Regions from separate parts of the Streptomyces sp. NPDC025833 genome, predicted to be linked through region 2. Evidence: riboswitches for the same ligand, from Rfam matches in the RefSeq annotation. Region 2 holds a riboswitch; each other region holds the start of a gene.

Region 1 (3,339 bases), on a different contig from region 2:
CCCTGCGCCTCCATGACCGCGAGCGGCGCGAAGTTCTCGGAGGCGATCATCTCCAGGGTCGACTGCTGGCGGTCCAGCTCGGCGTCGACCGCGGCGGCGATCTCCGGGTCCAGCTCGTGCAGGGGCGTGTTCAGGACAGTCATGTGACTACGACTCCTCAGCCGGCGGTGAAGGCGGTGTACTCGTCGGCGGAGAGCAGCTCGGCCGGCTCCTCCGAGACGCGTACCTTGAACAGCCAGCCGCCCTCGAAGGGGGCCGAGTTCACCAGCGAGGGGTCGTTGACGACGTCCTCGTTGACCTCCGTGATCTCACCGCTGACCGGCGAGTACAGGTCGGAGACCGACTTCGTGGACTCCAGCTCGCCGCAGGTGTCGCCCGCGGTCACCGTGGAGCCGGCCTCGGGGAGCTGGACGAAGACGACGTCACCGAGCGCGTTGGCGGCGTGCTCCGTGATGCCGACCGTCGAGACGCCGTCCTCGGCGTCCGACAGCCACTCGTGCTCCTTGCTGAAACGCAGCTGCTGGGGGTTGCTCATGGCCTGAATTCTCCTGTACGCGCGGGAGTGCTGATGACGGGGGAGTGAGGAAACCGCTGGTGGGCGGGTGAGTGTGCGCAGGGTCACGCGCCGGCCACGGGACCGGGCCCCGCCCGCGACCGCGCCCGGTCGCTACTTCTGACGCTTGTAGAAGGGCAGCGCCACGACCTCGTACGGCTCGTGGCTTCCCCGGATGTCCACGCCGACACCCGCGGTGCCCGGCGCCGCGTGCTCCGCGTCCACGTAGGCGATCGCGATCGGCTTGCCCAGGGTGGGGGAGGGGGCGCCGGAGGTGACCTCGCCGACCACCTCGCCGCCGGCGACGACGGCGTACCCGGCGCGCGGCACCCGGCGGCCCTCGGCGACCAGGCCGACGAGCTTGCGCGGGGGCTTGGAGGCGGCCCGCTCGGCGGCCTCCGCGAGCGCCTCGCGCCCGACGAAGTCGCCCTCCTTCTCGAACTTCACCACACGGCCCAGACCGGCGTCGAACGGGGTCAGGGAGGTGGTCAGCTCGTGCCCGTACAGCGGCATGCCCGCCTCCAGGCGCAGCGTGTCCCGGCAGGACAGGCCGCACGGCACCAGGCCGGCGCCCTCGCCCGCCGCGGTCAGCGCCTGCCACAGCTCCACGGCGTGCTCCGGCTTCACGAACAGCTCGAAGCCGTCCTCGCCGGTGTAGCCGGTCCGGGCGATCAGCGCGGGGACACCGGCGACGGTGCCGGGCAGGCCGGCGTAGTACTTCAGGCCGTCCAGGTCGGCGTCGGTGAGCGACTTCAGGATGCCGGGGGACTCCGGGCCCTGGACCGCGATCAGCGCGTAGGCGTCCCGGTCGTCGCGGACCTCGGCGTCGAAGCCGGCGGCGCGCTCGGTCAGCGCGTCCAGGACCACCTGGGCGTTGGAGGCGTTGGCCACGACCAGGTACTCGGTCTCGGCCAGCCGGTAGACGATCAGGTCGTCCAGGATGCCGCCGTCGGCCTGGCAGATCATGGTGTAGCGGGCGCGGCCGACGCCGACGGAGGCGATGTCGCCGACCAGGGCGAAGTTCAGCAGGGCGGCGGCCCCGGCGCCGGTGACGGCGATCTCGCCCATGTGGGACAGGTCGAAGAGCCCGGCCCGGGTGCGCACGGCGACGTGCTCGTCGCGCTCGGAGCCGTAGCGCAGGGGCATGTCCCAGCCGGCGAAGTCGGTCATCGTCGCACCGAGCGAGCGGTGCAGCGCGTCCAGCGCGGTGTGGCGGAGTTCGGTACTGCTCATCGGTCGGTCGTCTCCCAGGGCACAGGGATGGGGCGAGGAAAGTTCCTCCCCATCTGTCATCGGAACCTGAGAGGTTCGCCTCGACCGCCCCGCGGGGTGGTCACGGCTTGCACCTTGGGTGGAGCCGCCGTCACGGCGGCCCGCTTTTCAGATGTGCCTCGCCCACGCGGTAACGGTGCCTGAGAGATTCAAGGGAGGGACTTGCTCCTTCGGCGCCCCAGCGAGGACTGCTGGGAACTCTCCCGCGCGGATTCGAACGGCCGGTATGCAGTTGGCGGGCACATCATTGCACGCCGCGCCCCGGCCCGTCAGGGTCCGCATCTGTAACCGACCTGTGGCACTACGCGCATGAACCGCCGACCGTTGCGCATTACCTTCTCTTTACACGCGACGGGTACGGGTCATGACCGTGCCCACTGGGGAGGACGATCACGGTGAACAGGACATCGGCCTACGCCGCCGGCGCCGGTCTCGCGGTGCCGGAGCAGCCCTCCGTCCCGGCCCGCGAGCGCTCCGCGGACCGTCCCGCGCCGGTCGTCCGCGACCTGCGCGACCGCGCCGGCCGCAGCCCGCACGCCCTGCTCTTCGGCCCCCGCGACCTGGTGGTCGTCACCGGCCTGCCCGGCAGCGGCAAGTCCACCCTGATGCACCGCGCGGTCGCCGGCCACCGCGTCGACTCCCAGGACACCCGCGACCGCTGGGACGCCCGCATGCCGCGCCGGCTCCCGTACGCGCTGTACCGCCCGCTGGTCCGCCTCGCCCACTACGCCGGGCTCCGCCGGGCCCTGCGCACCGGTGAGGGCGTCGTCGTGCACGACTGCGGCACCCAGCCCTGGGTGCGCGCCTGGCTGGGCCGCGAGGCCCGGCGGCGCGGCGCCACCCTGCACCTGCTGCTCCTCGACGTCACCCCCGGCCGGGCCCGGGAGGGCCAGCGCGAACGCGGCCGGGGCGTCTCCCGCTACGCCTTCCGCCGCCACCGCCGGGCCACCGCCCGCCTGCTGGGCGCGGTGGAGAGGGGCGAACTCCCCGCCGGCTGCGGCGCGGCGGTGCTGCTGGACCGGGACGCGGCGGACGTCCTCGTCCGCGTGGGCTTCACGGGATGAGGGACTGTCACCGCCACCCGATAGCCTTCAGGCTCCCGACAGTGGTTCCCAGCAGGCGGTAGGCAGATGGACTTCCCGGCGGACATTCCCGCGGACTTCCCGGCACAGGCGCACCCCCACCCGCACGGCGGTTGGCCCGGCAACGAACTGGAGGAGGTGCTGTCGGCCTCCCTCGGCATCCCCACGGCGGGCGGCCGGATCGTCGAGGTCCTCGGCCGCAGCCTCCTGTGGATCCCGCTGCCCTCCGGCGGCGGCCCGGACAGCGGCCAGCTCGACCTGCCGACGCTGGAGGCCGAAGGCCAGGCGTACGTCCCGGTGTTCAGCTCCGAGGAGCAGCTCCGGCTGGCGGCCGGGCCCCACATGTCGTACACCGTCGCCCCGGCGGTGGAGTTCGCCCGCGGCCTGCCCCCGCAGGTCGGCCTCGCCCTCAACCCCGACGGCGTGGTCGGC
Region 2 (3,339 bases):
GGGGTGGGGCGGGTCACGGTGCGGTTCGAGACCCCGCAGTCCCCGCCGGGGCGGGTGCGGACGTTCCCCGTGGACGATCCCGCGCTGTCGGCCGCGGACCCGCTGCCGCTGGTTGCGGACGCTCCCCGGCCGGCCGCTGGTCCCGGCTCGGAAACGGGCCTCGCGGAGGACGCCGCCCCCGGTCGGGCGGGTGCCCCGCTGCAAGGCGCGGGCGCTGATCGCACCAGAGCCGATGAGGCGGGACGGGAGGGGGCCCCGGCCGGGCCGTGAGGCGCGGCGCACGCCCGCACGCGTGCCTGCCGCGAAGGTCTCGTGGAGGGGAGGGAGAGGGCTTCGGGGCGGGTCAGGGCTCCTCGGTGCCCGCCAGCTTGCCGAAGTCGTGGTCCGGGACCCTGGGGGGCGCGGCCACGTCCAGGCCGTAGTGGTGGTAGAGCTGGAGTTCCTGCTCGGGGGAGAGATGGCGGCCCACGCCGAAATCGGGGGCGTCCTTGATGAGGGCGCGGTCGAACGGGACGTGCAGGGTGCCCTCGACGAGCTCGCTGGGCTCCAGGGGGACGAAGGCGTCCCGGGAGAACAGGCCGGTGCGTACGGCCGCCCACTCGGGCACGCCGGTCGCGTCGTCGAGGTACACCTCGTCGATGGTGCCGATCTTGGTGCCGTTCCGGTCGAACGCCTTGCGGCCGATCAGGTTGCGCGGATCGAGGTCGGTCTGCACGGCCCTCTCCCTCCACTTGGTCGCAACTCATCCGTAAGCACTACAAAAGAGCACATTCAACGAGGCGGCCACTCGAAGGCTGCGGCGTTGACCTCGCTGGTAGGCTGACAGCGGCTGCTGAACCCGTGCGGGAGAGTCCTCCGACCACCTCGGAGGCGCCGAAGGAGCAAATCCTCCCCGGAATCTCTCAGGCCCACGTACCGCACGGGCGAGGTCACTCTGGAAAGCAGAGCGGGTGTCGACGGCTCCCGCTCTCACCGACGGTGAAAGCCGGTGCTTTCGGGCGCCCGGTGAAGCTCTCAGGTTGAGATGACAGAGGGGGAGGCCGTCGGGGTGCCCGTGCCGGGGCGCCCCTCGCAGGTCGCGTCAGACCAGGAGGCCTCCGCAATGACCGCCCATCGCATTCCGCTCTCCGAGCTCGAAGCGGGTATCCCCTTCGAGCAGCGCCACATCGGGCCCGATCAGGAGGCGCGGGCCAAGATGCTCGCGCAGGTCGGCTACGGCTCCCTCGACGAGCTGACCGCCGCCGCGGTCCCGGATGTGATCAAGAACGCGGACGCCCTGGACCTGCCGGGCGCCCGGACCGAGGCCGAGGTGCTGGCCGAGCTGCGCTCGCTCGCCGACCGCAACCAGGTCCTCGACTCCATGATCGGCCTGGGTTACTACGGCACCTTCACGCCGCCCGTCATCCTGCGCAACGTCATGGAGAACCCCGCCTGGTACACGGCCTACACGCCGTACCAGCCGGAGATCTCCCAGGGCCGGCTGGAGGCCCTGCTGAACTTCCAGACGATGGTCGCCGAGCTGACCGGCCTGCCGACCTCCGGCGCCTCCCTGCTCGACGAGGGCACCGCCGCCGCCGAGGCGATGGCCCTCTCGCGCCGCATGGGCAGGAACAAGAAGGGCCTGTTCCTGATCGACGCGGACGTCCTGCCGCAGACCATCGCCGTGATCGAGACGCGCGCCGAGCCGACCGGCGTGGAGATCGTCGTCGCCGACCTCGCCGAGGGCATCCCGGCCGACCTCGCCGGGCGTGAGATCAACGGCGTGCTGCTCCAGTACCCGGGCGCGTCGGGTGCCGTGCGGGACATCAAGCCCGTCATCGACCAGGCGCACGAGCTGGGCGCCCTGGTGACCGTGGCCGCCGACCTGCTCGCGCTGACCCTGCTCACCTCGCCGGGCGAGCTGGGCGCCGACATCGCCATCGGCACCACCCAGCGCTTCGGCGTGCCGATGGGCTTCGGCGGTCCGCACGCCGGCTACATGGCCGTCCACGAGAAGTTTGCCCGCAGCCTCCCCGGCCGGCTGGTCGGCGTCTCCGTCGACGCCGACGGCCACAAGGCCTACCGCCTGGCGCTGCAGACCCGTGAGCAGCACATCCGCCGCGAGAAGGCCACCAGCAACATCTGCACCGCGCAGGTGCTGCTCGCCGTGATGGCCGGCATGTACGCCGTCTACCACGGCCCGGACGGCCTGAAGACGATCGCCCGGCGCACCCACCGCTACGCGACCGTCCTGGCCGCGGGCCTGACGGCCGGCGGTGTGGAGATCGTCCACGGCGCCTACTTCGACACGCTCACCGCGCGCGTGCCCGGCAAGGCCGCCGACGTCGCCGCCGCCGCCCGCGCGAACGGGGTCAACCTGCGCCTGGTCGACGCCGACCACGTCTCCGTCGCCTGCGACGAGACCACCAAGCGGGCCCAGGTGGCCGCCGTCTGGTCCGCCTTCGGGGTCGAGGCCGACATCGAGGCGCTGGACGCGGCCACCGAGGACACCCTGCCCGAGGCGCTGCTGCGCACCGACGTGTACCTCAACCACCCGGTCTTCCACCAGTACCGCTCCGAGACCGCCATGCTGCGCTACCTGCGCCGGCTGGCCGACCGGGACTACGCGCTGGACCGCGGCATGATCCCGCTGGGCTCCTGCACCATGAAGCTCAACGCGACGACCGAGATGGAGCCGGTCACCTGGCCCGAGTTCGGCCAGCTCCACCCGTTCGCGCCCGCCGAGCAGGCCGCGGGCTACCTCACGCTCATCCACGAGCTGGAGGACCGCCTCGCCGAGGTCACCGGCTACGACAAGGTCTCCCTCCAGCCGAACGCCGGTTCGCAGGGCGAGCTGGCCGGTCTGCTGGCGGTCCGCGGCTACCACCGGGCCAACGGCGACGAGCAGCGCACCGTCTGCCTGATCCCGTCCTCCGCGCACGGCACCAACGCGGCCAGCGCCGTGATGGCCGGCATGAAGGTCGTCGTCGTCAAGACCGCCGAGGACGGCGAGATCGACGTCGCGGACCTGCGCGCGAGGATCGAGCAGTACCGCGACGAGCTGGCGGTGCTGATGATCACCTACCCGTCGACGCACGGTGTGTTCGAGGAGCACGTCGCCGACATCTGCGCCCAGGTCCACGAGGCGGGCGGCCAGGTGTACGTGGACGGCGCCAACCTCAACGCGCTCGTGGGCGTCGCCAAGCCGGGCCACTTCGGCGGTGACGTCTCCCACCTGAACCTGCACAAGACCTTCTGCATCCCGCACGGCGGCGGCGGTCCGGGGGTCGGCCCGGTCGCGGTCCGCTCGCACCTGGCGCCGTACCTGCCGAACCACCCGCTCCAGCCGGAGGCCGGCCC
Region 3 (3,339 bases), on a different contig from region 2:
ATCACCTACTCCCCCACCGGCGACGTGCAGTACAACCCGGACTACCTCAGCGACGTCAAGGTCAGTGTCACCGGCGGCAACCAGCGAGTCGTCCTCACCCTCAATCCCAAGGCCGCCTACAACGACGGCACCCCGATCGACTGGCGGGCGGTCAAGGCCACCTGGCAGGCCAACAACGGCTCCGACAAGGATTACAACGCGAGCAACACCGAGGGGTACCGGAGCATCACCTCGGTCACCCGCGGTGCCGACGACAAGCAGGCCGTCATCGACTTCAAGGGCGTGGACCCCTGGTGGTCCAGCCTGTTCACCACGCTGCTGAACCCCAAGGCCGCGACGGTTGCCAACTTCAACGACGCCTACGTGAAGAAGGCCCACCCCGAATGGGGCGCCGGTCCGTACACCGTCGGCACCTTCGACACCAAGAGCGGCAACCTCACCTTCGTCCGGAACCCGAAATGGTGGGGGAAGAAGGGCAAGCTCGACAAGCGGATCTACGTCAACCTGGACTCGTCCGCGGCGACCAACGCGTTCAAGAACGGCCAGGTCGACTACGCCACCACGGGCAGCGCGGAGGGCCTGAAGCAGGTCAGCGGCGTCACCGGCACGGAAATCCGCCGCGGCGGCAGCCCGTTCGAGTACTCGCTGTACGTGAACTCGAAGTCCGCCGCCCTTCGGGACGTGCGGGTACGCAAGGCGCTGTTGCAGAGCGTCGACCGGACACAGATCGCCAAGATTCAGTTCCAGGGACTTGACTACTCCGAGCCGCTTCCCGGTTCGGCGCTCCTCTACAGCTTCCAGAAGGGGTACGAGGACAACGTCTCGTCGGTGATCAAGTACGCGCCAGGCGACGCCAGGAAGACCCTGGAGTCCGCCGGCTGGAAGGCCGGCAAGGACGGCATCCGCGAGAAGGCCGGCACCAGGCTCACCGTCCGCTACACCCTGCTCGGCGACGACCCGCTGGACAAGGCCACGGCCAACGCATTCGCCGCGATGCTGAAGCCGGTCGGCATCGGCGTCGACATCAAGAAGGCCGACGAGGCGGACTTCTCCAAGATCCTCAGCGATCGCGACTTCGACCTCTTCCTGTCCGGCAACCGTTCCACGGACCCCTTCGGCGCGCGCTACCTCTACCAGTTCTACGGCACCGACAGCGACTCCAACCTGACCGGTACCGGCACCCCGGAGCTGGACAAGCAGATCCACGCCGCCTCCGAGATATCCGACCCCGCCAAGCAGATCGCCCGCGCCAACGCCATCGAACGTGAGGAACTGGCGCAGTACGCCTTCCTGCCCCTCTTCAGCGGTCCGTCCGTCTACGGCGTCAAGAAAGGGCTGGCCAACGTCGGCGCCACGATATTCGGCACGCCGCTGCCGGAGACCGTCGGCTGGCAGAAGTAGCTCACGAGCGTGGCGGCCGCCCGGCGCGTCCGGTCACGCTGCGCTCGTGTCGTAGCCGGCCAGGAAGGGGCGCACCAGGGCGAGCAGGGCCTCCGGCCGGTGCAGCGGGATGATGTGGCCGCAGTCGTCGATGACGTGTCCGATGAGATTGTCGGTGACGGGCCCGAGTCGGCGTTCGCGGGAATGCGCTGCGCCGAACAGCTTTCCGGCCCGTTCGGCGGCGAGTCGTGCGTCGTCCTCGCTCTCCACGGCGGCCGACAACTCGGGATCCGTGTCAGCGGGAAAGGACAAGAACAACGGGAACATCTGGGACATGGGCGCTCCTTGCGAACGGGGCTGCACGCGACGTGAGAGCAGGCTGAGAGCGGCGTGATCAGCGCATCCACGCCGTTGCCGGTGTCCGGGCCGTTGCGCCGGGACTCACCGACGGCAGGTCGGCGGCGTGAGTGCCCGCAGCTGATGCCGCGGCGCCCCGGGGCCCGCGTCCGGTGGCGGGAGAGAGCGGACACGCCAGGGTGTGAGGAACGGGTGAGTCATCGAGGCTCCTGGAGGGTGGAGCACGCGCGGGCGCGTGCGGCCAGATGGCCCTCCCCCTCTGTCATGAGCCTGAGAGCTTCACCGCGTAGAAGGAAGCGGCTTGCACCGTGGGCGAGACGCGTGGGGCGTCTGCTTTCCAGAGTCCGCCTCCGCTATGCGGTAGGGGTGCCTGAGAGTTTCCGGGGAGGATTTGCTCCTTCGACGCCGTCCCCGAAGGGACGGGCTCTCCCGCGCAGGATCGATGGCGGCGTGTTCGGTTGTGGTGCTCCTCGGGCACGAGAACTTACGGGCGGAGCAACAGGCCGTCAAGTGCTGCCACCGGCCCGACAACGGGCCGACACCTAATCCCACTTGATGCCGAGCATGTCGGCGAGAAATCCGGCTCCACGAGGTGGGTGGTGCTATGGCTTTTCAGGGTGAGCTCGCACAAATCACGCGACGCGGCGGCAGGCGCGCTGTGGGAAAAGCAGCGACAGCCGAAAACCTCGGTAAGACGACGGCATAAAGAGAACAGGCATAGAGAAGAATCTCTCCGCTCCTTCCCGCGGTCTGAGTGCCGCCAGGCCGTTCGACGTTGATCGGAGCAGGCGGGACGAAACGGAACGCAAGGTGATCACCAGCATGTGCACGGGCATGCGTGCCCAGGCGTGCGGAAGAGCCTTCGGCGAGGAAGGCTCGCCGCCGAGCATGCCCCGATGTCCGGGCCGTCCGTGAACACCGCGTCACTGCCGCTCTTGCGCAAGGCCGGCGTCACCTGCTGAGCCGACAAGGGCCACGGACGCGCCGGGAGTACGGTCCGCATCCCGTAGTGGGGTCGGCAGGGGACGCTTTCCGCAGGGCGAAAGGCCGTCAACCGGCCCCACGCGCAGATCCGAGCCCTGGTCGAGCAGGCCGTCGCCACCCTCAAGTCCTGGCGACTCCTCCACAAGATCCGTTGCTCGGCCAACCGCGAAAAACGCGCAAGCACACCAAGCCTCTGGTGGAGACGGATTTCTTGGTCGAAAACCCATCTACCAGGGGCTTTACCTGCCTGTCACCCAACTGAGCTGAGCAGCGGCCAAGTTGAAGGGCTGACTGGCCGCAAGGGAAGCATCATAAACTGCCACCTTTGCGCAAGCGTTGCCATACCATTGCGGCAATCTTTCATGCGCAGACTGGCCGATTATTGGACCCTTTTAGGGATGTTCGCCGCCTTTACTTCTGTGAAATTTTCCTTTTGTTCCAATCGCCGCAAAGGCAAGCTATTTCTATCGGCCGAATGCCTGTCGGGTACCTGACAGGCCACCTTTCGGGCTGTCACTGTTCTGGTCACTCACCCACATGACGGAACCCCGTCAAGGGCCGAACCGGGCTACTCATCAGTGGCCCGCAAAGGAGTCGTCTGTGAGCAGCAAGTCCGTC
Region 4 (3,339 bases), on a different contig from region 2:
ACCGTGCAACTGGCTTCACCACTCCGGCCCACCTGGTCGCCTCCGGGTACCTGGCGGCCGCGGCCGCCGGGTACCGCACGGTTCGCGCTGCGCATGGCGACGGCCACGCTCACCAGCCTCACCCGGGGGCTTGCCCGGACAGTCCGCGCCGGCCGTTACTTGGACGACCGGGCCGTGTGCCTCGACGAGGCAGCCCGGCGCCGCGCCCGCCAGAGCATCAGCCCGCGAGAACACACCCTCGGCACGCCCAACGCGCGAGGACACCGCCATCCGCCAGGCGGCCCACACCAACGTCCTTGTTGGACTTCCTGCTTCAACTCCCGCATGGGCGGCGCGACTTCCGCGCCTGCTCCAGCGTTTCGACGCGAACGGCCGGACCAGCTGACGCTGAAGTCCCGGCGCGGAAGGGCAGCGCCCGACAGGAGTGGACCGCCGTCGAGGCCCCGACTGGGCGGCGGCCGGCGCTCATTAAATAGGGATACCTAGAAGCGCGCCTACGGATAGCTCCCGGGAGGGTGCTGAGGAGAGAGTGCCCCAGCGACGACGCAAGATCCTCTGCGTCACCGCTGCTGTCCACAAGAGGCAGTCTCCCCCCTCCCCCTGAGGAGTTCCCCATGCGTGGAGCATCCATACGCACTTCCGAGGCGGTTGTCATGGTTGCGACAAGCTTTGTGGGTGCGAGCGCACTCGGTTCGGCTTCCGCCGCCCCCGGCCGGCCCGCGCGGGCCGCCGGCCCCCTCGCATCGCGCCAGGCTTCCCCCGCCGTCATAGCCGCCGCCGCGCACGCCCATGCGACGGCAACCGGCGTGACCGAGGACGACGTGCTGACGGCCACGGACGCCCTTCAGGACGCCAACGGCAAGAAGCACGTCCGGTTCCAGCGCACGCACGACGGCCTCGCGGTGCTGGGCGCCGATCTGATCGTTCACCTGGACGCCCGCGACCAGTACCTGGGCGTGACCCGAGCGACCCCCGCGCGATCTCCCTCGCCAGCACCACACCGAAGAAGTCCGCCGCCGACGCCAGGGCCGCGGCGGCCGACGCGGCCGCGGGCAAGGCCGGCCAGGCCGAGCTGGTCGTGAGCGCCCTGGCGGGCAAGACACCGGTCCTCGCCTACCGGATACGTGTCACCGCCAAGGCGACCTCGACCGACACCGGCGTGCGGGACGTCATCGTCGACGCCACCACCGGCAAGGTGCTGAGCAACGCCCCGACGGCATAGGAAAACAGACATCGCACGGAACCTTCTCCGCTCCTCCCGACACCGGAGTGCCGCCCGGCCGATCGACGTAATCCGGTGTGCATGGGGCGGCGTGGATTCGCGAGTGAGCGCCTGCACGCGATCCACATGTTCACGGACATGTGGGACCGGACACGGAAGAATTCCCGCCGGGCATGCTCGGCATCAAGTGAGATTAGGTGTCAGCCCGTTGTCGGCCCTGTGGCAGCACTTGACGGCCTGTTGCTCCGCCCGTAAGTTCTCGTGCCCGAGGATCACCACAACCGAACACGCCGCCATCGATCCTGCGCGGGAGAGCCCGTCCCTTCGGGGACGGCGCCGAAGGAGCAAATCCTCCCCGGAAACTCTCAGGCACCCCTACCGCACAGCGGAGGCGGACTCTGGAAAGCAGACGCCCCACGCGTCTCGCCCACGGTGCAAGCCGCTTCCTTCTACGCGGTGAAGCTCTCAGGCTCATGACAGAGGGGGAGGGCCATCTGGCCGCACGCGCCCGCGCGTGCTCCACCCTCCAGGAGCCTCGACGACTCACCCGTTCCTCGCACCCTGGCGTGTCCGCTCTCTCCCGCCACCGGACGCGGGCCCCGGGGCGCCGCGGCATCAGCCGCGCGCACTCACGCCGCCGACCTGCCGTCGGTGAGTCCCGGCGCAACGGCCCGGACACCGGCAACGGCGTGGATGCGCTGATCACGCCGCTCCCAGCCTGCTCTCACGTCGCGTGCAGCCCCGTTCGCAAGGAGCGCCCATGTCCCAGACGTTCCCGTCGTTCCCGTCCTTCTCCGGTGACACGGATCCCGAGTTGTCGGCCGCCGTGGAGAGCGAGGACGACGCACGACTCGCCGCCGAACGGGCCGGAAAGCTGTTCGGCGCAGCGCATGCCCGCGTGCTCTGCCGCCCCGGTCCCGAGGCCAACACACTGGTGATGTCCGCGCTCCTCCGGCAGGGCGACACCGTGCTCGTGCCGCATCCATGGCCGGACCCCGACCCCACCTCGACACCCCAGGCGCATCCGGACGGCCCGGCGGACCGCTACGACCTCATCCGTTACCCCCTGCACGGCTGCCACTCCCCCGCCTGCACCGAGCACGTGCGCCGGATCGCCGAGAGCCGACGCCCCCGGCTCATCATCGCGGGCCGCCCGGAGTACCCACGGCACGTCGACTACGCGGGACTGCGTCGGGCCGCCGACGCGGTCGGCGCACTGCTGCTGGTGGACATGGCGAACGTCGCCGGACCGGTCGCGGCCGGACTCCACGCCGGCCCCCTGCCCTACGCCCACATCGCCACCACCACCACACATCCTCATGTCGGCGGCGTCGTGCTCACCGATGACCCCGCCATCGCGCGAACCCTCGACACAGCCGCCTTCCCCGGCCAACAGGCCGACAGCCCGTGCTGGGGCACGGCCGAACGGGCCGCGGCCTTCCGCCACGCGGCCTCACCACAGTTCCGGGACCACCAGACACGCAGCCTGCGCGCCGCCCGCCTCCTCGCCGCCCGCCTCCTCGCCGACGACATCGCCGAAGCAGGAGTACGCGTCCTGACCGGCACCACCGAGACCGACCACCTGCTGATGTCACTGCCCGGCGGGTACGCGAACCGCCCGGACGCCGCACAAGCCCTCGACGAACTCGGCGTCGCCCCACGGCGGATCACGGCCCCCTCCACCACCGACACGCCCGCGGCACACCTGACGCTGAGCCTCGACGTCTCCCACCTACCGACGCTGTGCCGCGACGACACAGAACTTCGCACCGTGAACGAGGCAGTCGCCCACGTCCTCGCTCGTACCACCAGAGAACCAGGCCCGGGGGCACCAAGGCCCCGACGCAGGGACTGACCGCGTCAAGCAACGAGGCTGGAGTGCTGGTGATGGTCTCGCACGTCTTGCTGAGCCGGGTGACCGACGCCGACGCGAACACTGTGGCGCGTACGCGTGCCGAGGCGGTGGCGGCGAACGTAACCGTGCGCCGCGGCCACGTCGTGCTGATCGAGAGCGGCAACGAAGCCCTGGACACGGTCTCGTGGGTGTATGCCGATGGGCACCTCGTTGACGGGATCGTCCCCGGGAGCCTTCTTGGTCGCGTTAAGGCGCTTGCGGA

What was found. Region 2 has a riboswitch for glycine ahead of gcvP (aminomethyl-transferring glycine dehydrogenase). Riboswitches for the same ligand answer to the same signal wherever they lie in the genome.
Region 1: it holds a riboswitch for glycine, as region 2 does, so the genes downstream of both, gcvT (glycine cleavage system aminomethyltransferase GcvT) here and gcvP (aminomethyl-transferring glycine dehydrogenase) in region 2, are expected to answer to the same signal.
Region 3: it holds a riboswitch for glycine, as region 2 does, so the genes downstream of both, ACZ4K2_RS21630 (alpha/beta hydrolase) here and gcvP (aminomethyl-transferring glycine dehydrogenase) in region 2, are expected to answer to the same signal.
Region 4: it holds a riboswitch for glycine, as region 2 does, so the genes downstream of both, ACZ4K2_RS35530 (PLP-dependent aminotransferase family protein) here and gcvP (aminomethyl-transferring glycine dehydrogenase) in region 2, are expected to answer to the same signal.

What each region holds. Positions count from the first base shown of each region.
Region 1 covers NZ_JBVHNF010000003.1:132,719-136,057, forward strand. The annotation lists gene glyA (serine hydroxymethyltransferase) at 1-143, opposite strand, end outside; gene gcvH (glycine cleavage system protein GcvH) at 158-535, opposite strand; gene gcvT (glycine cleavage system aminomethyltransferase GcvT) at 668-1,786, opposite strand; glycine riboswitch at 1,830-1,943, opposite strand; glycine riboswitch at 1,944-2,041, opposite strand; gene ACZ4K2_RS05705 (AAA family ATPase) at 2,221-2,889, shown strand; gene ACZ4K2_RS05710 (enhanced serine sensitivity protein SseB) at 2,956-3,339, shown strand, end outside.
Region 2 covers NZ_JBVHNF010000020.1:10,285-13,623, forward strand. The annotation lists gene ACZ4K2_RS30490 (DNA polymerase IV) at 1-270, shown strand, start outside; gene ACZ4K2_RS30495 (PRC-barrel domain-containing protein) at 344-715, opposite strand; glycine riboswitch at 834-928, shown strand; glycine riboswitch at 929-1,041, shown strand; gene gcvP (aminomethyl-transferring glycine dehydrogenase) at 1,103-3,339, shown strand, end outside.
Region 3 covers NZ_JBVHNF010000011.1:302,015-305,353, forward strand. The annotation lists gene ACZ4K2_RS21625 (ABC transporter family substrate-binding protein) at 1-1,401, shown strand, start outside; partial or broken gene ACZ4K2_RS21630 (alpha/beta hydrolase) at 1,435-1,578, opposite strand; glycine riboswitch at 1,995-2,080, opposite strand; glycine riboswitch at 2,086-2,179, opposite strand; partial or broken gene ACZ4K2_RS21635 (transposase family protein) at 2,624-2,888, shown strand; gene ACZ4K2_RS21640 (M4 family metallopeptidase) at 3,322-3,339, shown strand, end outside.
Region 4 covers NZ_JBVHNF010000033.1:23,367-26,705, forward strand. The annotation lists gene ACZ4K2_RS35520 (hypothetical protein) at 807-1,082, shown strand; gene ACZ4K2_RS35525 (PepSY domain-containing protein) at 980-1,222, shown strand; glycine riboswitch at 1,520-1,613, shown strand; glycine riboswitch at 1,619-1,704, shown strand; gene ACZ4K2_RS35530 (PLP-dependent aminotransferase family protein) at 1,983-3,077, shown strand.